3 regions of the Undibacterium sp. SXout20W genome follow, and region 3 is predicted to be linked to each of the others. Evidence: predicted binding sites of a transcription regulator. Region 3 holds the regulator's gene; each other region holds the start of a gene.
What was found. Region 3 encodes LexA, which represses DNA repair genes until DNA is damaged. Its sites were predicted from a motif close to ACTGTATNNNNATACAGT; they were not measured.
Positions count from the first base shown of each region.

Region 1: imuA (translesion DNA synthesis-associated protein ImuA) is a predicted target of LexA. The motif match lies at 3,101-3,118, and genes of this name have one in related genera.
Region 2: ruvA (Holliday junction branch migration protein RuvA) is a predicted target of LexA. The motif match lies at 5,233-5,250, and genes of this name have one in related genera.

Region 1 is NZ_JBMPPH010000038.1:1,049-8,947, reverse strand. Features, by position in the region: gene ACO0K1_RS15970 (4'-phosphopantetheinyl transferase superfamily protein) at 1-137, shown strand, start outside; gene ACO0K1_RS15965 (alpha/beta hydrolase) at 611-1,501, shown strand; gene ACO0K1_RS15960 (SGNH/GDSL hydrolase family protein) at 1,558-2,403, shown strand; gene ACO0K1_RS15955 (hypothetical protein) at 2,605-2,832, opposite strand; gene imuA (translesion DNA synthesis-associated protein ImuA) at 3,140-3,910, shown strand; gene ACO0K1_RS15945 (Y-family DNA polymerase) at 3,920-5,542, shown strand; gene ACO0K1_RS15940 (error-prone DNA polymerase) at 5,561-7,899, shown strand, end outside.
Region 2 is NZ_JBMPPH010000014.1:49,109-57,007, reverse strand. Features, by position in the region: gene coq7 (2-polyprenyl-3-methyl-6-methoxy-1,4-benzoquinone monooxygenase) at 1-449, opposite strand, end outside; gene ACO0K1_RS09590 (porin) at 795-1,961, shown strand; gene ACO0K1_RS09585 (porin) at 2,340-3,353, shown strand; gene ruvB (Holliday junction branch migration DNA helicase RuvB) at 3,581-4,633, opposite strand; gene ruvA (Holliday junction branch migration protein RuvA) at 4,637-5,218, opposite strand; gene ruvC (crossover junction endodeoxyribonuclease RuvC) at 5,358-5,900, opposite strand; gene purH (bifunctional phosphoribosylaminoimidazolecarboxamide formyltransferase/IMP cyclohydrolase) at 6,095-7,660, opposite strand; gene ACO0K1_RS09560 (helix-turn-helix domain-containing protein) at 7,712-7,899, opposite strand, start outside.
Region 3 is NZ_JBMPPH010000013.1:28,331-36,229, reverse strand. Features, by position in the region: gene ACO0K1_RS09060 (ATP-dependent Clp protease proteolytic subunit) at 51-833, opposite strand; gene lexA (transcriptional repressor LexA) at 1,788-2,444, opposite strand; gene rpsF (30S ribosomal protein S6) at 2,788-3,156, shown strand; gene priB (primosomal replication protein N) at 3,189-3,488, shown strand; gene rpsR (30S ribosomal protein S18) at 3,498-3,782, shown strand; gene rplI (50S ribosomal protein L9) at 3,809-4,261, shown strand; gene ACO0K1_RS09030 (replicative DNA helicase) at 4,425-5,813, shown strand; gene ACO0K1_RS09025 (DUF47 domain-containing protein) at 5,991-6,617, shown strand; gene ACO0K1_RS09020 (inorganic phosphate transporter) at 6,728-7,735, shown strand; gene ACO0K1_RS09015 (LytR/AlgR family response regulator transcription factor) at 7,821-7,899, opposite strand, start outside.

The DNA.
Region 1 (7,899 bases), on a different contig from region 3:
AATACGAACATCAAAAAATACCTTTGTTTATCAATAGGTTCTCCGACATCCAGTTATATGCAGTGAGTGTGCCAGTCCAATATATCGCCAGCCTCGCATTGCGAGTAACATCTTCTGAGAATTTGAAAACGCAATAAGCCTCGGTAACCGTTATTTTCTGCGCAGCTACATTGGGGATTTACTTCGGCTAGTTAGGGTTAAATTCAATCATCACTTTGGTTTGCCCAGTTTGTTTCAACGATACATCACTGTCATCTAACTCTGCGAGTTCAGCGTTGCATTTAAAATAACATTTATTCTATAACTTACGATCATTATTAAGTCAGGTATTCGTCAATGCAAAAAAACGTTTGATGGCTCGTTAGCAATCAGAAATTTACCCATCCTAATCAAATTTGAACTCTTATGGTGCGCGGCTACCAAATCGAATCTTTAGTCTGGTAGATTAATAGATTGCAATGGAATTATGTTTAACCACTCATGGTTAATATGCCTGTGACGCCGTATCTTTCGCTCACAAAAATAAACTCACTTATCCACTATTCAAGACACTATGATAAAAATGCTCAAATTTGTTTCATTTCTTATTCTAATGTTTAGTTCGATGTCTATGAGCGCGCAGAACATTGATAGTGCACCCATTGCATCGACAATGCCGTCTGTGCAATCAGGTAGGATTGAGCGCCTGCCGCTGTTTCCATCCAAGTATGTAGATCCGCGCAATATCGATGTCTGGTTGCCGGCAAATTACAATCCCAAAAAGCGCTATAACGTGCTGTATATGCATGACGGGCAAATGCTCTATGACGCCTCTACAACCTGGAATAAAAAAGCATGGCATGTCGATCAGGCGGTGACTAAACTCGTCAATAGCGGTCAATTGCCGGACACCATTATTGTAGGGGTTTGGAATATCGCGCCTTTGCGTCACAGTGAATATTTTCCTGAAAAAGCGCTGCAATGGATTGCGGAGCCAACTCGCGGTCGTCTGATTGAAAAAGGCCTCCAAGGAAAAGCGCGCGCGGATAACTATTTGCGTTTTCTAGTGGAAGAACTCAAGCCTGCCATTGATCGCCAGTTTTCCACCTTGCCTGATCGTGACCATACGATGATCATGGGGTCAAGTATGGGGGGGCTGATTTCTATTTACGCTATCAGCGAATATCCGGAAGTGTTTGGCGGTGCCGCATGTCTGTCAACGCATTGGCCGGGCACTTTTGAAGCCAACGCATCGGTTCCTTTGGCTTTTTTTAATTACTTGCAATTGCATTTACCAGATCCTGCACATCACCGTATTTACATGGATCGTGGCACGGCAACACTGGATTCTTTATATGCGGTACCACAGCCATTTGTTGACCTGATTGTGCGAGAAAAAGGCTACGACGATAAGCACTTTATAAGCCGTGTTTTTGAGGGAGCAAAACATGATGAATCAGATTGGTCTATCCGGCTTGAGCTGCCACTGAAATTCATTGCCAGCGGACAGCTTGTGAATTGATTGAGTGCTGCTCTACTTCTTTGCGAGCTCTAACTATAAAGTAAAAGGAACTTCATATGCGTAAAAATACGCCGCATAAAAGTGCAAAAGTGATCATTGCAATATTATCGCTATCGGTTTCTTTGTCTTTAATGGCTGGTAATAATGGGGCATTTCAGTCATCTAAGCCAATCGCACGCGTGGAATACTGGCAGCAACGTCAGATTCAGATTGAGCAACTTCTCTTGGACAAGCCTGCGTTATCGAAAGTGAAATTACTCTTTTTGGGGGATTCCATTACGGATTTCTGGATGATGGGCGAAGATCTCTGGGTTCAAAGCCAATGGCATGGCAAGAGAATTTGGGACGAAAGCTTCATTGGCACTCCACCTGAAAATACCGCACAAAATTTCGGCATTTCCGGAGATCGCACCGAGCACATTCTTTATCGCATACAGCCTAAAAAAGATGGTGGACTTGGTGAACTGGATAGCCCCGAATTAAACCCCGACTACATTATTATCATGTTGGGAATCAATAATTCATGGGCTCCCGAATATCCGGTTACGGATAGCATCTATGAGGGTGTCAGCACCGTTGTGCGCACCGTACATAAACTCAAACCTCATGCACACATCATTCTTGAATCAATCCTGCCAACCAATGATCCTGTAAAAAATGCGAACGTCGTCAAGCCTGTCAATCAACGTCTTGCAGCATTAATCATAAGCACTGAATTTTCAGGAAGCGTTTCTTATCTTGATTTATATCCCGCATTTATTGATGTCAGCGGAAAACAGATAGCAAACTATTTTGTACAAGATGGCTTACATCCTAATGAGAACGGTTACCAGGTCTGGCGTGATAAATTGTTACCATTTATGACCAGTGACCGCAAAAAGCGTTCTCAAAATCAGCATTAAGTTGGCATTGATTGCGCTGATGATAAAGCGTATCGACTCCATGACTGAGCTCTTTTACGCCAGATAACTTTTTATCTGGCGGGAGCCACTGAACTTTGTAGCCTGTCGCTGCGATGCTCAGATAATTCATACATGCTGAATGTGTACGTGATCTAAGCAAGCAACTTAATTACGCAACTTAATTAAGCAACTTGATAAAAATTACCAGTTTGCTTTAGACAAAATAATCAACCACTTTTTGCAAAATAGCACCTCCAGATGCCCTGCCTGAACACCTGTGGAGCAATCAAGCACAGGGTTGACATGGTAAGCGCGTTGTCTGAAATCGCGGCAAACAAAAATCTCACGGCGACCTAAGCGCATCAAAAAAGAAGTTGGTGCAAATTGCAAACTAAACCGTGTGTCAAATGTTTGTTCCAGGTGTGCCATGATAAATCTCCGTCTCAGTTGATAATGCAAAAATATCAGTAAGGACATCATTGAGAACTTCTAATCTTCACTCAGATCAACGTTTGTCCATGAAATGAACTGTAACACAAAATACTGTATATGCAATCAGTAAATTGTTTAATGTTGTTTAACGTAGACACTCAAAAAAATCATTAAAAAACACCAAGAAGCTTACTGGCATTAGGTTTTAAGGGTTTTTTCACTTTTCTAAAAAAATCTTTTTGAAGTTTGGATAGCCAAGTAATATACTGTATATTCATTCAGTATTTATTCAGTATTCATTACTATGTTGTCTCAGTCCCCCTTATCCTATCGTCACTCTCTTGCTCAACCCGGGATCGAAAATCACCATCCCGACGTTTGGCGCGCATCGCAATTAGCACGCGATCAGGGGACTACCGTAAATAGTGGATTTATCGCTTTAAACCGGGAATTGCCTGGTGGTGGCTGGCCGTTGGGACAACTAATAGAAATTTTGATTGCAGAAGCCGGCATTGCAGAATTCAAATTATTATTACCGTCACTAAAACATCTGGGTAAGCGCCCGATTGCTTTACTGGCACCGCCACATATTCCTTATGCATGCGCCTATCAAGGCGATGCATCCGAGCCACTTTCTCTATTGTGGATCGCTGGCAAGAAACATAGTGATCAGTTATGGTCCGCAGAACAAATTCTAAAAAATGGCAGCTGTGGCGCATTACTCCTCTGGCAAACGCAAATCAAAACAGAGGTATTAAGACGACTACATTTAATGGCACAAAAATCCCAAACCTTATTTTTTGTTATACGACCATTAAATGCAGCACAATCCCCCTCGCCAGCTATTTTACGTATTGCCTTAACCCCCAAAGCGTCAGGCCTACAAATCGATATTCTGAAACGGCGCGGTGCGGCCAGTGAAACACCTTTATTTTTATATATCAACGACCACCCTTACCTTTCAACCCGTCGTGTTGAAACAGTGCCGCTATTTGCCGAAGATATCTACCATCAGAGTAGTAATCGATACGAATTACCTACGATAATTCAACAAAAAAAGATCAACATCATTTAAGGCTGTGCCATGTCAAGCAAGCCTCAACCACGACCAGTTCAAGATTCACAAAAATCAATGTCACTATCTCAGACAAGAGAGTCGATGTGGATTGCCGTTCATTTACCATCCCTTGAGATGGAAGTGTTTGTGCCTCACTGGCAACAAGCTGAAAGTGCATCCGCTGTCGTCGTTTTAAAGCAAAACCGTGTGATCGCTATGTCTGCTGTCGCGCTGCAAGCGGGCGTTCGTTTCGGTATGCGCCGTGGAGGCGTACAAATGCTGATACCTGAAGTGCAGATTTTTATGCAAGATAGCATTAGAGAGTCCGCCGCTTTATCTGCAGTTGCACTCGCTCTGCTTCGCTATACGCCGCAAGTCAGCATAGCCGAAGATGCTTCCATTTTGCTCGATATCGGTGCCAGCATCCGCCTCTTTGGTGGTTTATCTGCTTTACGCCAACAAGTACGCGCGACAGTGAATATGCTCGGTTACAGCCTGACAACTGGCAGCGCCCCTACAGCGAAAGCGGCGTGGCTATTCGCTAGAAATGCAGCGCTTCAGCAACGACAGGGACAATTTTGTTTACGCACATCACATCTATTTGCTGCACTTGATCGATTACCGGTCACACTATTGAACAGTAGCGCAGACTGGCAAGATTTTCTACAAGGACTGGCGTGCCATCAACTAGCCGATTTACGCAAGCTTCCAAGGTCTGGTTTGCAGCGTCGTTGTGGCAAAGACTTAATAACGGAGATGGATCAGGTTTACTCTTTACGATCTTCAGCGCAACTATGGGTACTAGCGGAGCCTGAATTTCATGCCAAACTTGAGTTGCCAGACAGATTAGATAGCACGGATGCTTTATTCACTTATAGTCGTAGTTTATTGTGCCAGTTACTAGGATGGCTCAATGCGCAGAAATTGGCTGTCAAACATATTCGTCTTGAATTACAGCACGAACGTGGTCGTTTGGCCGTTCCTGCCACTATTTTAGACATACACATGGCGGTAGCTAGTTGGCAAGAGACACATTTACTACCTCTGTTCAAAGAAAAATTAGGTAATCTCAGTTTGCCTGCATCCGTCATTACATTGATGCTGAGCGCACCACAAACCGTTGCATTGGAAGTGCCAAGTGATTCCTTATTCCCGGAAACCGTCGTCAATCCAGCCAATCATCAACACCTGCTTACCTTACTTGTAGCACGTCTGGGAGCAAGCCATGTTTTGCGGCCAGGCAGCAAAGAGGATCATAGACCCGAGATCGCTAATCAATGGATATCGGTAATGGAAAATCATTCTGCATCGGGTAAGAATTCTATACCAACATCAGCACCCACCTCATTGCCATCATTGCCATCACTGCCATCACTACTAAGGCCAACATGGTTGCTGGCAAAAGCAATCGCACTGGAGGTACGCAGACACAAACCTTATTTCGGCTCGGAATTAAATCTGATCTCCCCCGCTGAACGTATCGAGGCAGGTTGGTGGTCAGATCAAACGCAGGTGCGTGACTATTTTGTTGCTATCAGTGCTGAGCATGTGCGCTACTGGATTTATCGTGAGCGACCATCCCATGCAAATAATGCTGACAATGCAGACAATGCAGAACCAGCCTGGTTTTTACATGGCATATTTGGATAGCATGAACAAAGTCAGATCATGACATCGATTAATCCCAAATTAAACAAATTAGATCCAATGGTGGCAGGTACGATATTACCTGCCTATGCTGAATTATTTTGTCTGTCGAATTTCAGCTTTTTAAAAGGTGCCTCACACGCCGAAGAATTGGTTAAACGCGCCACCCAACTTAACTATCATGCGTTAGCCATCACTGATGAATGTTCCTTCGCTGGCATAGTCAGGGCACATGATGAAGCAAAGCTGCAAAAACTAAAATACATCGTGGGAACCTACTTTAAACTCACACCAAAAAATGATGACTTATCCCCTCTTACTTTAATTGCCTTGGCGACGAATCGGGAAGGATATGGAAATTTATCCGAATTAATTACCCTGGCTCGTAGCCGTTGTAGCAAGGGAAACTACCTACTGACACAAGAAGATTTTACTGCACCACCAAAGGGCTACGAGCATTTAACTGGCTTGCCTGATTGTCTGTTAATTTTAGTCGCTGAGTATCCCGTGCAAGCAGAAGTACTCGCCATGCAAGCAGCCTGGTGTGCAGAACATTTCTCAGACAGAATATGGATAGGCTTACATTTATTATTGCAACCAGCGGATCACTATCAACAACAACGGGTAACCCATATTGCCAGCGAGTATGGATTGCCGCTGGTAGCTCTCGGGCATGTGCTGATGCATGTACGTTCACGCAAGCCTTTACAAGATACATTAACCGCAATCCGTATCGGCAAACCTATTGCAGAATGTGGTTATGCACTGGCACCGAATGCCGAACAGCATTTACGATCACGACTCAGACTAGCCAATATTTATCCCCCTGAGACTTTGGCTGAGACCATCAAAATTGCGCATTTATGCCACTTTTCTCTCGATGAGTTGCGTTACGAGTATCCGGAAGAAGTGGTCCCAAAAGGTCAAACCCCTGCCAGTTATTTACGTAGTGAAGTTTATGCGGGTGCGCAATTGCGTTACCCGAACGGTGTTTCAGATAGTCTTAAAAAAACAATAGAACACGAATTACATCTGATTAATGAGTTGGCCTATGAAGCCTATTTTTTAACAGTGCATGACATCGTTAAATTTGCACGTCAACAAGACATTCTTTGTCAAGGGCGAGGCTCGGCAGCTAATTCCGTCGTTTGTTATTGCCTCTACATTACAGAAGTCAACCCTGAAGTGAATAGTTTGCTGTTTGAACGTTTTATTTCTAAAGAGCGTGGGGAGCCTCCCGACATCGACGTCGATTTTGAGCATCAACGACGTGAAGAAGTGATTCAGTACATTTACCAAAAATATGGCCGCAATCGCGCAGCATTGGCCGCCGCAGTACACACCTACCGGCCACGTGGCGCCTTACGCGAAACAGGTAAAGCCTTGGGTATGGATGAGGCACTCATTGATATGGCGGCTAAATCACATCACTGGTTTGATAATAAGCATGATTTGCTGGCGCGCTTTACAGAATGTGGCTTAGATACGAGCAGCATGCAAGCGCAACAATGGGCAAGTCTGGCTACTCAACTCTTACGTTTTCCACGTCATTTATCGCAACATACGGGTGGATTTGTGATCGCCAGAGGCAAATTATCCAGATTAGTGCCCATTGAAAATGCAGCAATGAAAGATCGTTGTGTTATTCAATGGGATAAAGACGATCTTGAATCTTTAGGTTTACTGAAAGTAGATATTCTGGCCTTGGGTATGCTATCTGCTCTCCAGCGTGCGTTTCAACTCATGAAGCAATTGCCCGGCAGACCAACCCGCATGCAGGATATTCCACGTGAAGACAAAACCACTTATGACATGCTATGCAAGGCCGATACGGTCGGTGTATTTCAAATTGAATCGCGCGCGCAAATGAGTATGTTGCCACGCCTGCGACCGAAAGAATTTTATGATTTGGTCGTTCAGGTGGCAATTGTGCGTCCGGGACCAATTCAAGGAGGCATGGTGCATCCCTATTTACGTCGCCGTCAGGGTTTGGAAGCAGTTGAAATACACCAAAATCCAGCGATGCAAAAAGCCCTCGGACGTACACTCGGCATCCCAATTTTTCAGGAACAAGTGATGCAAATTGCGATGCTGGCGGCAGACTTTACAGCCGGTGAAGCAGATGGTTTGCGGCGTGCAATGGCTGCCTGGAAACGCAAAGGTGGACTCGATGCTTATCATGACCGCATTGTGAACGCGATGGTAAAAAACAACTATACACTGGAGTTTGCTGAAGCGATTTTTGAGCAAATGAAAGGGTTTGGTGATTATGGTTTTCCTGAAAGTCATGCTGCCAGTTTTGCTATTTTAGCGTATGTCAGTAGCTGGATGAAACGCCACGAACCAGCCGTATTTTTGTG
Region 2 (7,899 bases), on a different contig from region 3:
CTGGCGAGGTGCGCTTCCACCTGACGTTCGGTTTCAACCACAAAGCCGAGACTTGCTGCGTCGCCGCATTTTGCTGCAATGACGCCACAAGCATAGGCACCTGCATACCAAAGAGGATTCATGAAGCTGGTGTGCGAGTTGAGTTCCTTTAGCCTATGGGCTGTCCAGGCCAGATGGTCTTCTTCCTCGATGCACGAATGCTGTAGCTGATGTGTGACCACGGGCGTGTGCGAAAAGCTGCTTTGCGCATCGTATAGTGCCTGTGCGCAAATTTCGCCAACATGATTCACACGCATGAGACCTGCACTGTGCTGCTGCTCTTTTTCAGTCAAATTTTCAGTCGTGATGTGCGCAGCGGGATTCGGGCGTGAACTTTTTGCCTGTGCAGAAACGGTACGCAGAGCACGATCAAATGCCAATAGCAGGCGATCAGGATGAGGTAAAGGCATAGTGAGACTTGAAATGGCTGTAATTCTTGCTATTGTAGAACAGTTCGCTGCTTGTCATAGTGGGCTTGAAATTGAGCTACCTTAAGGTGATGCTAAATTTTGTGTAAATATTTTTTACCTTGATTTTGAAATTTTAAGTTTGTTGTGGGTTCGCCACATTTTATTCGTTTAAATACGATCGTTCGTAAATTTGCTTTGCTCAAATTCAACTAGTTTGATTCAATCAGCACTAGCTTCAGAATCGATAGGTTTCGAAGTTTTGCTTGATTGCTACACCTAATGAAAATGAACCACCTAGAGTTCCTTCCATAAACGGCTTACCTGAAAAATTTGGAGACTGACACAATGAAAAAATCACTGATCGCATTTGCTGTACTGAGTGCATTTGCTGCTAGCGCATCCGCACAATCGAACGTTACCGTCTACGGCATTATTGATGCTGCGGTGATGTATAACACCAATCAAACTGCGACTGGCGGTAACAAACTGACTCTCGATGCAGGTCAATTGTTGACATCGCGCTGGGGTATCAAAGGTAGCGAAGATCTTGGCGGCGGTACAAAAGCCATCTTCAATTTGGAAGGTACACTCGCGAATGATACTGGCGCTGCTGGTGCTGGGTTTGGCGGGAATTCATTCACGCAGGCTGGTAGCGGCACATCATTGTTCGATCGTTTGTCATGGGTAGGTCTCTCTGGTGACTTCGGTACGGTAACTGCTGGTCGTAACAACATCCTTGGTGTGGACTCCGTTGGTCTGGCTGATCCTATGGGTCTGGCACATGCCGGTAGTAACCCGAACGTGATGTTTAGTGCATTGAATGCGGGTTCTTTGTTTGGTGGCTTCGGTACCAACCAGGGTGGTACTGCATTGCGTCAGGACAACTCCATTAAATATGTATCGCCTTTCCAAAACATGAACGGTTTTGGTGTGGGTCTGATGTATGGTGCGGGTGAACAGGCCGGTAATGTTGCCGCTAGCCGTTATATGGGCGCTTCAGCATTCTTCACTGATGGCAAAAATGGTGCGGCCGTTTCTTACGCTAAATTGAATGACTCAACCAGCAATGCAACTTTGTCAGGCCTCGCATTAGGTTTGAAATACTATGTAACACCAGAAGTCAAACTGAACTTTACCTATGCGCAAACCCAAGTCGACGGTAAGATTTTGATCCCTGTTTCAGCGACTTTAGCCTTAAATGCAGATCAACGTAAGATCGTCGTGATTGGTGCAGGTGTCGATTATTCACTGTCTCAGCAATCAACGATCACTGCCGCTTACTATGATACGAAGCGTTCCGGTGATGTCGGTGGTTTGTTGGATGGTAAGGCTGATCAATATGTTCTGTTAGGAAAATATGCGTTGAGTAAGCGCACAACAGCCTATGCATCATTGACTTATGCAAAAGCTGGATCTGCTAATTCGCAAGATACAAGCTTAGCTTTAGGTATCATCGCCGCCGGTAATTCCTCAGCTGTTCGCTCCGCAGTGGGTGTTTTGCACTCATTCTAAGTTAAATTTAATTTGCCGAAACGAGAGTTTCGCAATATATAAAAGCCTCAATATTGAGGCTTTTATTTTTTTATTTTCCATGATTACTTTTTTTGAATTCTTTTAAAAAATATCGGGAAAGCTGCTTTTGGACAAAATGCACAAAAAAATTACTTTTTTGATAATTTTCGTTGCGAATGCGAGACATTTTTAGCCCAACCTCTGTCATTAAGCGCGATTTTGCTTGGCTGAGGGCGGTCATATTTGGTCAAATACGTTAACTTCTTATTTGCTGAATTAGTAGTTTTAAGTATTAGCACGACCCGTCGTAGTTTTGTTTGCATAGACCGTCTCGTGCTTCATGTAGTTGTTTTGTATTCAAATCCTTTGGAGAAAAAAATGAAAAAATCACTAATCGCTCTGTCAGTATTGGCAGCTATCTCTGGCGCAGCTCAAGCGCAATCTAACGTAACTATCTACGGTGTTGTAGATATGGCTTTCCAAGCTGAAAGCAACGGCGCTGGTAAAAAATACGCAATCGACAGCGGTGAGCAATCTGGTTCACGTCTGGGTTTCAAAGGTACTGAAGATCTGGGCGGCGGTTTGAAAGCAATTTTTGATATCGAAGCTGGTATCCTTGCTGACAGCGGCGCATCCCAAGGTGGCCTGACATTCGGTCGTCAATCATGGGTTGGTTTGACTGGTGACTTCGGTACAGTTAAAGCTGGTCGTCAATACACACCACAATTCTACTTCTTCGACGCAGTTGACCCATTTGATCTGGGATTCACTTCCGGTCACGCTGGTGCATCCACATCTACTGGTGGTGTATTTGGTTTCTTGTCCGCTAGTGCATGGCGCGTAAACAACAGCGTTAGCTATCAATCTAACGACATCTCTGGCTTCAGCGCAATGGCATTGTACGGCGCTGGTGAAGTTGCTGGCGATAACGCAGCTAACCGCTCTTTAGGCGTTAGCGCTCAATACGCAGCTGGTCCATTGTTCGTTGGTGGTGTTTATTACACAGCTAACGATGCTAAGGACGTAGCATTGAAATCTATTTTGGTTGGCGCAACTTACGACTTCGGCGTAGCTAAAGGTGCATTTGGTTACTCCAAAGACAAAAAAGACGACGGCAGTATCGATCAAAAAGGTTTCACATTTGGCGTAACAGTGCCAGTGACACCAGCTGACGCAATTTTGGCAACAGCTGCACGTTTGACTGACAACGTTGCTAACGGTAACAGCACACAATACGCTATCGGTGCAACTCATGCATTGTCCAAGCGTACTAACCTGTACGGTTCTTTGTCTAAAGTATCTAACGACGCAAACGTTAATGGTGGCGGTCTGGCTGCTTCTAAAGGCGCAAGCGACTACTTGGCAAACTTCGGTATTCGTCATACATTCTAATCATTCGCAGGCGTAAGCCTGTTGATGTGAAGAACGAGAAAAAAGCACCTTCGGGTGCTTTTTTCTTGGGCAATCAATTCGCGAAGAGCCTGAAGCAGGGGAGAAATAAATTCGAAAAGCGAACGTAATTACCTGCCGAATTTACAAAGGACGGGCGCATATTCTTGGCTTATGCCTCTCTTATTCCTTGCTAATTTCGCGCTTCTTCCTCGCTTCTTTCGCGAATATTACAAGTTAGAAGTGTTATTCGGCGCACTGATGCCAAAATGCTCATAGGCCAATGTGGTTGCTATCCGCCCACGCGGCGTACGTTGCAGGTAGCCTTGTTGTATGAGGTACGGTTCGAGCACGTCCTCAATTGTGTCGCGCTCTTCGCCAATTGCCGCGGCGACGTTGTCCAGACCGACTGGGCCACCACCAAATTTGAATAAAATCGCTTCTAGCAGTTTTCTATCCATCAGATCAAAGCCTACTGTATCCACATCCAGCATTTTTAGTGCCGCATCAGCGATATCTTTGGTAATGTCGCCATTACCTTTGACCTCAGCGTAATCACGGACGCGCCGCAATAGGCGATTGGCGATACGCGGTGTTCCTCGCGCTCGATTGGCAATTTCGCGGGCGCCGTCTTCGTGGATGGGCGCGTTGAGTAATGAAGCGGAGCGGGTGACGATACGGGTTAATTGTTCTGGAGTGTAGAATTCGAGACGGGCCACGATACCAAAACGATCCCGTAGTGGATTAGTGAGCATACCAGCCCGCGTTGTCGCTCCTACTAGCGTGAATGGCTGCAAATCAAGTTTGACTGAGCGTGCAGCCGGGCCTTCGCCGATCATAATATCGATTTGATAGTCTTCAAGCGCCGGATATAAAATTTCTTCAACGACGGGTGACAGGCGATGAATTTCGTCAATAAATAAGACGTCGTTGGCTTCCAGATTGGTGAGCAGGGCGGCCAAATCGCCAGCACGTTCTAATACAGGGCCGGAAGTTTGGCGTAAATTAACCCCCATTTCGCGGGCAATAATATGTGCCAGCGTCGTTTTACCTAAACCTGGCGGTCCAAACAGTAAGGTGTGATCGAGTGCTTCTTTGCGTTGGCGTGCGGCGGTGATGAAAATTTCGAGCTGGGCGCGAATTTTTTCCTGGCCGACATATTCGTCAAGTTGCTTCGGGCGGAGGGCTCGCTCAATCGCTTCTTCATTAGAAGAGACTGGTGTTGCCGAAATGATTCGAGTCTCAGTTGGTTCAGAAAACAGATTATCGGTTTGTATGCTCATCGCTTAACCTTTGGAGAGCGCTTTTAAAGCCAATTTGATACCGTCTGAAACGCCAGTCCCAGCCGGTACGGATTTCATTGCAATCGTCGCTTCTTTATCGGAGTAACCAAGCGCTAACAAGGCATTTAAAATATCGCCGCTATGATCACCAGCGGCCACCGCAACACCGCCGCTAAAGAGATCTGCGCCTAATTTGCCCTTGAGCTCAAGCAGCAAGCGTTCTGCGGTTTTTTTACCGATACCTGGTACGCGCGTTAGTCTGCCTGCTTCTTGCAGGGTAATGGCTTGCGACAAGTCTGCTACCGACATACCAGACAGGATTGCCAGAGCGGTGCGTGAACCAACACCACTGATTTTGATTAATTGACGAAATGTCGAACGTTCTTCAGCGCTACCAAATCCGAACAAGACATGAGCATCTTCGCGGATCGCTAAATGTGTCAGCAGTGCGACTTTTTCACCGAGTGCCGGTAAATTGTAGAAAGTACTCATGGGAACATCAACCTCGTAGCCTACCCCTTGGCAATCAATGAGCAATTGAGGTGGATTTTTTTCTATCAGCGTGCCTGCGATGCGACCTATCATGAGACGGCTTTCGTACTGTATGAATAAACAGTGATAATAAACGATTCTGACTGACTTGACGAGGAGGATTGTAAGGCAATGGATGCGGCAACAAAGGTTCAAACGAAAAAATGATGCATTGTTATGACGCAACCCTCCATCAGCCTATTAGTCGCCCACCTTTGACCCGTAAACCTTTTTTCGCCAGTTCCGGTGCGATTGCACTTAACGTCGCTAATGCCTCGCCACTATGCGCATGGCAAATTGCTACGCCTAAGGCATCGGCCGCATCGGGGCTGGGTTTGCCGGATAGTTTTAGAAGACGTTGCACCATATCTTGTACTTGCTCTTTTTTTGCACGACCATGCCCCACGACGCCTTGTTTGACTTGCAGAGCGGTATATTCGGCCACTGCCAGATCTGCCGCCACCAATGCGCAAATTGCGGCACCGCGTGCCTGACCCAGGAGTAAAGTTGATTGCGGATTGACGTTAACAAAGACGATTTCTATCGCAGCGCAGTCGGGTTGGTAGGTATTGACTACTTCAGAAACACTGGCAAGGATGGTTTTAAGGCGCTGAGGTAAAGAGCCTTCTGTGGTTTTGATGGTGCCAGAGGCGACGTAGGTAAGTTGGTTACCTTGCTTTTGTATGACCCCGAAACCGGTGGTGCGTAAGCCGGGGTCTATGCCTAATATTCTCATTGGAAGTTATTTTTTCTGGGCGAGCTGGATGGGTGGGTGTAATTAGATCGGCTAATGATATCTGAATCCTATGTCGCTACGGCAAATCTTCATTCAAAGCACAAAAAAATGGCCTCCAGTTTGCGCCGGAGGCCATGTCTTTCAATTTATTTGAAGCCTATTTGAAGCTGATTTGAAGCTGATATGAAGCCTGATTAATGACGGAAATGACGTGTTCCTGTATAAACCATGACCACACCTCGCTCATCCGCTGCATCAATAACTTCCTGATCGCGCATGGAACCACCTGGGTGGATGACGCATGTTGCACCTGCATCGACGACGACGTCCAAACCATCACGGAACGGGAAGAAAGCGTCAGACGCGACGGCAGAACCAGTCAGGCTCAGACCCGCATTTTGTGCTTTGATCGAAGCGATACGGGCAGAATCAATGCGACTCATCTGACCCGCGCCAACACCAAGTGTCATGCCATTGCCGCAGAAGACAATCGCATTGGATTTGACGTATTTCGCAACGCGCCATGCAAACATCATGTCGGCCATTTGTTGTGGACTTGGTTGCAGTCTGGAAACGACGCGCAGCTCTTCTTGCAACACGTTCTTGGCATCCGGTGCCTGTACTAACAACCCACCACCAACACGTTTGACATCGTATTGATTGACAGCATTACCCAAAGCAATTTCCAGGAGACGAACGTTTTGTTTTGCCGCGAAAATCGCTTTTGCTTCAGCAGTGAATGACGGTGCAATCAACACTTCAACAAATTGCTTCGCCACGATTTCTGCTGCTTTGCCATCAAGTTCGCGGTTGAATGCGATGATGCCGCCGAACGCAGAAGTCGGATCTGTTTGCAGTGCTTTGGTGTAAGCCTCAAATGGTGTCAGGCCTAAGGCTACGCCACAAGGATTGGCATGTTTAACGATCACGCATGCAGATTCATTGAATGATTTAACGCATTCCCAGGCTGCGTCGGCATCCGCAATATTGTTGTAAGACAGTTCTTTGCCTTGTAATTGCTTGTAGTTCGCTAATGCACCATCAACCGTTTTCAGATCGCGATAAAACGCTGCGGATTGATGTGGGTTTTCACCGTAACGCATTTCTTGAACTTTATCGAAATGCAGATTCAATGTTTGTGGATACGCGCTACGTGTTGTATGTGCTTTATCTTCACCAAGGCTGGTCAGGTAGTTGGTGATCGCACCATCGTATTGCGCAGTGTGCGCGAAGACTTTTTTCGCCAAAGTAAATTTGGTATCGTAGCTGACAACGTTTTGATTCGACTTCATTTCCGCCAAGACGATCGCGTAATCGCTAGGATCGACGATGACAGTCACGTCTTTATGGTTTTTTGCTGAAGACCGCAACATCGTTGGGCCGCCGATATCGATATTTTCAATTGCATCTTCGAGCGAGCATTCTGCTTTTGCGACTGTTTGCTGGAACGGATACAAATTCACGACCACCATATCGATCGTTGGGATGCCATGTTTCTCTAAGGCGGCAACGTGCTCAGGAAAATCACGACGCGCCAGAATGCCGCCATGGACTTTCGGATGCAAGGTCTTGACGCGACCATCAAGCATTTCCGGAAAACCAGTGTAATCAGCGACTTCAGTCACGGGCAGGCCGTTGTCGGCTAGCAGTTTTGCAGTACCACCGGTGGAGAGTAGCTTGACACCGAGTGCCGACAACTCACGTGCAAATTCGAGCACACCGGTCTTGTCTGAGACGGATATGAGGGCTTGTTTGATCATGATGAGAATGAAAGAGTAAGGAAATCGGTGTCAGAAACTGACATAGTGTTTTTACAGTAAACCGTGATGCTGCAATTTTTTACGTAAAGTATTGCGGTTAATGCCTAACATGTCTGCGGCTTGTGATTGATTGCTATCGGCACGTGTCATGACCATTTCAAGCATCGGTTTTTCTACGGCTAATACAACCATGTCGTAAATATTGGAGGCGGGTTGTTCACCCAAGTCACGGAAATACT
Region 3 (7,899 bases):
AACACGCTCCCGACTCTCGGCGTTGAACACATAAAAATAAGCTTTACTTTTTAGAACCTTCGAGCAATCGCAACTACATCGTAAAATTTCCTAAGTAGTGCATTACTTGAGCTTTCTTTACACAGATTTTCGAGAGAATCTGCTTCTCCAAAAAATATTGATCCCTTTGGAAGCTTAAATTTAGCAACTATTTGCTCTTGTTCATGTGGAGTATTTGGGTACCAAAAATCGCCAATGTCCTTTACACCGAATTCTATCAATTGGCGCTTATTTAAAGCCCACATACGAATAGCAGGACAACTTGGTGAAAAGACGTTGAAATTCAAAAAATCGGCACCAAAAATCTTTTTTCTATTTGATAAATAGTGTGAATAAGGTGCATACATATTTTCAGATACACCAGCTTCCTTGTATAAGTCTTGGAAATTCTCTTTCATTTTTTTAATCCCATCTAGTGCCTGTGTGTCCTTCGCTGCAGTGACGACGATTTCTGCATCTTGGTAGGCAACTGCCTTTCTTTGACCTGCCTCTTGATAATAAATAAATGGCTCGTGAACACCGATAATCGAATCTTTTAGAACAGTTTTTTTCTTTGCAGACACAAATAAAATTTGGGCGCAAGCAGAGAGGCATCTACCATCGACGATAATATTTAAGTTTCTTTTTTTCATCATTTTGGATATAGCGAAACTTGCGTCAGCGTCGCCTCCCATAGAATCAATCATTAAATCTTTTGCCATCAGGTTTGGTTCAACACTAGCTCTTAAAAGATCACCAGTATTAGGGGAAATTTGACCTATCAAACTAAGCTGACCAGTCTCTTGATCTGACATGATTGCGTTCCAATTGAGACCATTTTTCTCGCGTAGAACGTTTGGCTGGAATTTATGTTCGCAGAACGCTGGATTTGATTGCCACAATAGCAGTAGGAGCACAACAAATGGAACGATTTTTCGCATTTTAGTCTCTTTCTAATTTAGATATATGAAAGCAGTTTATTGGGGTGAAAGTTACTTTCCATTTGGTGGTAGCGTGGAAATGACAAAATAACTTTAAAATTTATTCATGCATAAAATTGTTATATTTACAACAAAAGACATATAATAGCACCATCTAAGCGAGAGATATAACGAAAGTTAAAACTTAAAAAATACAAAAAATTAATAAGTTTTTTTGCATTGAACTCTCAACGATCGCTGAACCCGATGACTATTCAGTTACCGTTATTGCAAATTAGTAGCAGGACAGCGATAAAAGGTATTTTTCAGATATTTGACTCAAAACAAAAAGTATTTTTATATTCAAAGTGGCGAGAAAGCCAGACGGAAGTGATGAATTTTGTATGGGTTTTCAGTGTTGTCACTGTATATCTGGGAGTCACTGTATTTGCGACGGGATGGCAAATGGCTATGGCTATGGCTAAATTAACTTTTATTCGACTGTTGGTTAGGTGGTCTTGTTAATTGAGTTTATCCAATGTCGTAACGTAGAGTATTTAAAACGACGGAAATCCTGACATGGTACTGTCTACATTTTTCAAAACCGTGCCAGTAAATGTAAAAAGCATCGTTGGCTTGGTTTCTTAATGCCGCCAGATTAGGCTAGGGGTGCTCGGCATTTTAAGCCGGTTAGATTTTTTGGTAGCTTGCGCCGTCTGAGTAGTGAGCGCAGTCGACAGGTCTTCAAATTATCATCACTATTGCAGTGCCGTACTGCTACATCCAATATTCAATCGAATGATTTTTGTACGGACACTTCCGATTTAATTCAACTTAATTGATGGTGGCTTAAACCCAGTTTCGCATCAAGCCGACTGCCAGACCTTCCAATGAAAAATCTGCTTCCTGATCGCTGATTTTAATGGTGGAATAATCGGGATTTTCCGGGATCAATTCGATCTGGTTGCCGGTTTTTTTGTATCGTTTTACGGTGACATCGTCGCCCAGTCTGGCGACGATAATTTGGCCATTACGGGCGCTGTCGGTTTTCTTGACTGCCAATAGATCGCCATCAAGAATGCCTGCATCACGCATCGACATGCCGCGTACCTTGAGTAAAAAATCTGGCCTCGCTGAAAATAAGGCCGGATCTACCTGGTAACTTGCTTCGATGTGCTCGCTCGCCAGAATTGGTGAGCCTGCGGCCACGCGTCCGACGAGTGGCAGGCTAAATTGTGTGATGGCTGGGTGAGATAGGTTGAATGATGTTCCAGTGATGTGGTTCGATAATTCTGACTCTAACAGGCGAATCCCGCGTGAAGTGCCTGCGGCAATTTCTATGACGCCTTTTCTGGCGAGTGCTTGCAAGTGTTCTTCTGCCGCATTGGTTGAACGAAAGCCAAGTTCGGTTGCGATTTCTGCGCGAGTCGGGGGGAAGCCGGTGTTTTGGATGGCATCCTTGATGAGATTCAGGATCTGCTCCTGGCGGGCGGTAAGCTTTAGCATGGGATGTGCCGCGCCATGATAGCGCTGTATGTATAAACAGTCTGTATTTTTATACAGTGCAGCAATATGTGCAAGGAAATTTTTAACTTAATTGGGGTTTATACAAAAGTAATCCTTGGTGTCTGGTCTGTTTCTTTGGGTTTCGCTAGGTTGCCTATGTGGTGTATTAATCAGAAAATGTTGTATAAAATTGATCAAGCCACCTTCTTTGCGCGCATTTGCTATCTATGTGCTTGAAATAATTGAATAAATTAAAAAAGTGGGTTATTATCATCGGCTTTCCTCTTCCTGCACTCGTCTTGACGCCGAGGCAGGCTATTTTTATTGTCCACAAGGAGAATATATGCGTCATTATGAAATCGTATTTATTGTACATCCCGATCAAAGCGAGCAAGTTCCTGCAATGATCGAACGTTACAAAGCTAGCGTTGTTGCACGTGGTGGTCAGGTTCACCGCGTTGAAGACTGGGGCCGTCGTCAATTGGCTTACATGATTCAAAAATTGGCTAAAGCACACTATGTTTGTATGAACATCGAGTGCGATGCAGAAACATTGCTTGAGCTGGAAACAGCATTCAAATTCAATGATGCCGTTCTGCGTCACCTGACAGTCAAAATGAAAAAAGCTGAAACAGCTCCATCACCAATGATGAAAGCCGTTCAAAAAGAAGACGCAGCGAAAGCACAACGCGTTGAAGCACCAGCTGCTTAATTTTGATTTGAAAAAGGTCGTATAAGAAGAGAGTGAACCAATTCAAGCTTGTGGCACGCATTATTGAGAAATCAGCATTGCGGTATACGCCAGCTGGAGTGCCTATTGCAGCAGCTATTCTGATGCATAGCGCAAAACAGCGAGAAGCAAACATTGAGCGAATCGTCGAGTTTGAAATTAATGCCCAGGCAGCTGGACTTATTTCTAAACAATTCAATGACTTGCCATTGGATGTTGAAACGGAATTCACTGGATTTTTAGCACGCAAAAATCGCAACAGCAAAAGTCTCGTGTTTCACATTAATGAAATCGGGACACATTTACTAGATTAGGAGCCTGACATGGCATTCGGTAAAAAATTTGATAAAAGCAAATTGAAGCAAAAGCGTCAACAACAAAATCCTTTGTTCAAGCGCAAAAAATTCTGCCGCTTCACAGCAGCACATGTAGAAAAAGTTGATTACAAAGATATCGACACATTGAAAGATTTCGTGCAAGAAAACGGCAAAATTATGCCAGCACGTTTGACTGGTACTAAAGCTTTGTACCAACGTCAAGTTGATACAGCGATTAAGCGCGCACGTTATTTAGCGTTGTTGCCTTACACTGATCTGCACACAGCGTAATTGACGACAAGTACTAGGAGAAAAATATGCAAGTTATTCTGATGGATAAAGTCGTTAATCTCGGCAACCTCGGTGATGTAGTTAAAGTAAAAGACGGTTACGCTCGTAACTTCTTGATCCCACAACGCATGGCTCGCCGTGCAACTGCAACGGCTATCGCTGAATTTGAAGCGAAGCGCGCAGAGTTGGAAAAAGCAGCAGCAGCAAAATTGGCAGCGGCTCAAGCTCAAGGCGAAAAACTGGAAGGTTCTACCGTTCAAATTTCCCAAAAAGCGGGTGTTGATGGTCGTTTGTTTGGCTCTGTTACTAACTTCGACATCGCTGAAGCGTTGGCTAAGCAAGGTGTTGCTGTTGAGAAATCGCAAGTTCGTTTGCCACAAGGTCCATTGAAAACTGTTGGCGATCACTCTGTTTCTGTTGCTTTGCATACAGACGTAGTTGTGAACGTTACTGTTGCCGTAATTGGCGAGCAAGCTTAATAAGCTGTTCTTTCAATTCAAAAAAAGCCGGGTTCGCCCGGCTTTTTTTATGGATGGAATAATTGATTTAAATTATTATCACAATGTTGTTTGATATAAACATTGCGTCGTCCTCGTTAGTTGTATCCTATCATAAGCCGATTTAGCAGGTATAATGCGCGCCATGAAAGCAGCTTCTGATCCCCAACTTGACGCCATCCGCGTCCCCCCACATTCCATTGAAGCAGAGCAATCTGTTCTCGGTGGCTTATTGCTAGATAACGCCGCATGGGACAGGATCGCCGACTTTATTGGTGAGGATGATTTTTATCGCTACGACCATCGCATCATCTTTCAATGCATGGTGAAGTTGATCAATGGTTCCAAGCCGGCGGACGTTATTACCGTCTTTGAAGCGCTCAATGGCGCTGGAAAAGCAGACGATGTTGGCGGCTTGAGTTATCTGAATGCTCTTGCGCAAAACACTCCTTCCGCAGCGAATATCCGTCGGTATGCCGAGATCGTGCGTGACCGCGGCGTGTTGCGAAAATTAATTACGGTCTCTGATGAAATCGCTGGCAACGCGTTTAATCCGCAAGGTAAAGAAGTTAAGCAAATGCTTGATGAGGCTGAATCGAAAATTTTTGCGATCGCTGAAGAGGGCTCGCGTGGCGCGCAAGGTTTCCAGGCGATTCAGCCATTACTGACGCAAGTCGTTGAGCGTATCGACGAGTTATATAACCGTGATAATCAAAACGATATTACTGGTGTGCCGACTGGTTTCGTCGATCTGGATAAAATGACTTCTGGTTTACAGCCAGGTGATTTGATTATTGTTGCCGGCCGTCCATCCATGGGTAAAACAGCTTTTTCGCTCAATATTGGTGAAAACGTCGCGATTGATAGTGGCTTGCCAGTTGCTGTATTCTCGATGGAGATGGGCGGTGCACAGTTGGCGATGCGTATGCTTGGTTCTGTCGGGCGCTTGGATCAAAGTCGTCTGCGTGTTGGTAAGTTGAGTGATGAAGATTGGCCGCGTTTAACGCACGCCATTCAAAAGATGAATGATGCACAGCTGTACATTGACGAGACGCCAGCATTAAGTTCCATTGAATTACGTGCGCGCTCACGCCGTTTGGCTCGGCAATGTGGCAAGCTAGGTTTGATTATTGTCGATTACTTACAGTTGATGTCCGCCAACGTTGCTGGTGAAAATCGTGCGACAGAGATTTCTGAGATTTCCCGAAATCTGAAGGGATTGGCAAAAGAATTAAATTGTCCGGTCATCGCGCTCTCTCAGTTAAATCGCTCACTGGAGCAACGCCCGAATAAGCGACCGGTCATGTCAGATTTGCGTGAATCTGGTGCGATTGAGCAGGATGCTGACGTGATTATGTTCATTTATCGTGATCAGGTATATAACCCTGATTCACCCGACAAAGGTACTGCAGAAATTATCATTGGTAAGCAACGTAACGGACCGATTGGCAGCGTGCGTTTGACCTTCCTCGGGGAATATACCAAGTTTGATAATTACGTTGGTTCTTTGTCGGTGTTTGGCGATAACGAATAAACGGTTTCAATAATTAGTAAATAAAAATACGTGACTAGAGTAAAGTTGGATGGATCGATGACCATCATTCATCACCCATCATCTTTCATCTATCATTAGTTTTTAAACGCATACGTTCTTACATGGCGTGTGTTTGAGTAATAACCCGATTAGTTTTCTATTTTCAGTGAGAAAAAAATGTTTGGACGCTTGATGCCTACCGAAGGCAAATTCTTTGAACTCTTTAACCAACACGCAGAATTATGCGTAAAAGGTTCAAAAGAAATGCTTGCTTTAATGACGAATTTTGATGATCTTGAAATCCGTGTGCACGCGATTGAAACCATTGAGAAGCAAGCTGATGCTGTTACATACAGCACCATAGAGTTGTTACATAAAACCTTTATAACACCATTAGATCGCGATGATATTCACAAGCTGATCACGCGCATGGATGATATTCTGGATTTGCTGGAAGATGCAGCGCAAACTATTTCCTTATATGATATTCGTGAAATTACTCCGGAAGCTAAACGCCTGGCTGAGTTATGTCTTGCTTGCTCGATGAAAGTGAAAGCTGCTGTTGCTCTGTTGAATAACATGAGTAACTCACGCGAAATTCTGACGATCTGTGAGGAAATCGATCGCCTCGAATCGGATGCTGATCACGTAATGCGTGCCGCTATGTCAAAATTGTTCCGCGACGAGCCAGACGTACGTAATCTCATAAAATTAAAAGCGATTTATGAAATCTTAGAAACAGTGACCGATCGCTGCGAAGATGTTGCCAATATTATTGAAGGCATTATTGTTGAGAATGCCTGATTGTAATGCTGACGTGTCACGATGAATGCAAAGTTTCATGTGATGCTGCACTGTTGTGAGAAGAATTTTACCCTCGCCTGAGGGTAATTAAATTAGAAGTGATTTTCCCCATGCACACCTTCCAGATTAGCATACAAGTACTTGTTTTTTTGATTGCTCTGGCAATCTTGTTTGACTTCATGAATGGTTTTCATGATGCGGCTAATGCAATTGCAACGGTCGTTTCTACAGGCGTCTTGAAGCCACAAACTGCTGTGGCGATGGCTGCTGTTTTTAATATTATTGCCGTTTTATTTTTCCCATTGACTGTTGCGGCAACGGTGGGTAAGGGTACGATAGATCCATCTATCGTTGATCAATATGTGATCTTTGGCGCTTTGATGGGCGCTGTGTTTTGGAACCTGGTTACTTGGTATTTTGGAATTCCGTCTTCCTCGTCGCATGCATTGATTGGTGGTTTAGTTGGTGCTGCAGTGGCAAAATCAGGTACCGGTAGTTTGGTTGCATCTGGTCTGATTAAAACCATCGTTTTCATTGTTGTTTCGCCATTATTGGGTTTTTTGCTTGGATCAATCATGATGCTTATCGTGTCGTGGCTGTTTGTGCGTTCGACACCGAGTAAAGTGGATAGATGGTTTCGCCGTTTGCAACTGTTCTCGGCCTCAATGTATAGCCTGGGGCATGGTGGTAATGATGCGCAAAAAACGATTGGTATTATTTGGATGCTGTTAATCGCAAGTGGTCGACTTGCGCCAAATGAAAGTATTCCTGTTTGGGTGATCGCGCTCTGCTATACCGCCATTGGTTTAGGTACTTTATTTGGCGGCTGGCGTATTGTGAAAACAATGGGGCAAAAAATTACCAAACTCAAACCAGTTGGGGGATTTTGCGCGGAAACCGGTGGTGCTATTACGTTGTTTATAGCGACTGCAATGGGCATTCCAGTATCTACAACGCACACCATCACTGGTGCGATTGTGGGTGTGGGGTCTGCACAAAAGATGTCTGCCGTGCGCTGGGGTGTCGCAGGAAATATTGTGTGGGCTTGGATTTTAACTATCCCCGCATCAGCGTTCGTTGCTGCGGTTGCTTGGTGGATAGGACATCAACTTATGTGATTGGTTAAGCCGAGTTCTTAACATTGCATAAAAAAACCGCATAAGACTTTGTCTATGCGGTTTTTGTTTTAAAGCAATTGCTTGATTACATCTGCTTAAACAGATGCACGAAGCTTCTCGATACTTCCAGCTTTTCAGTCAAACCTTTGATTTGTACCAGATGA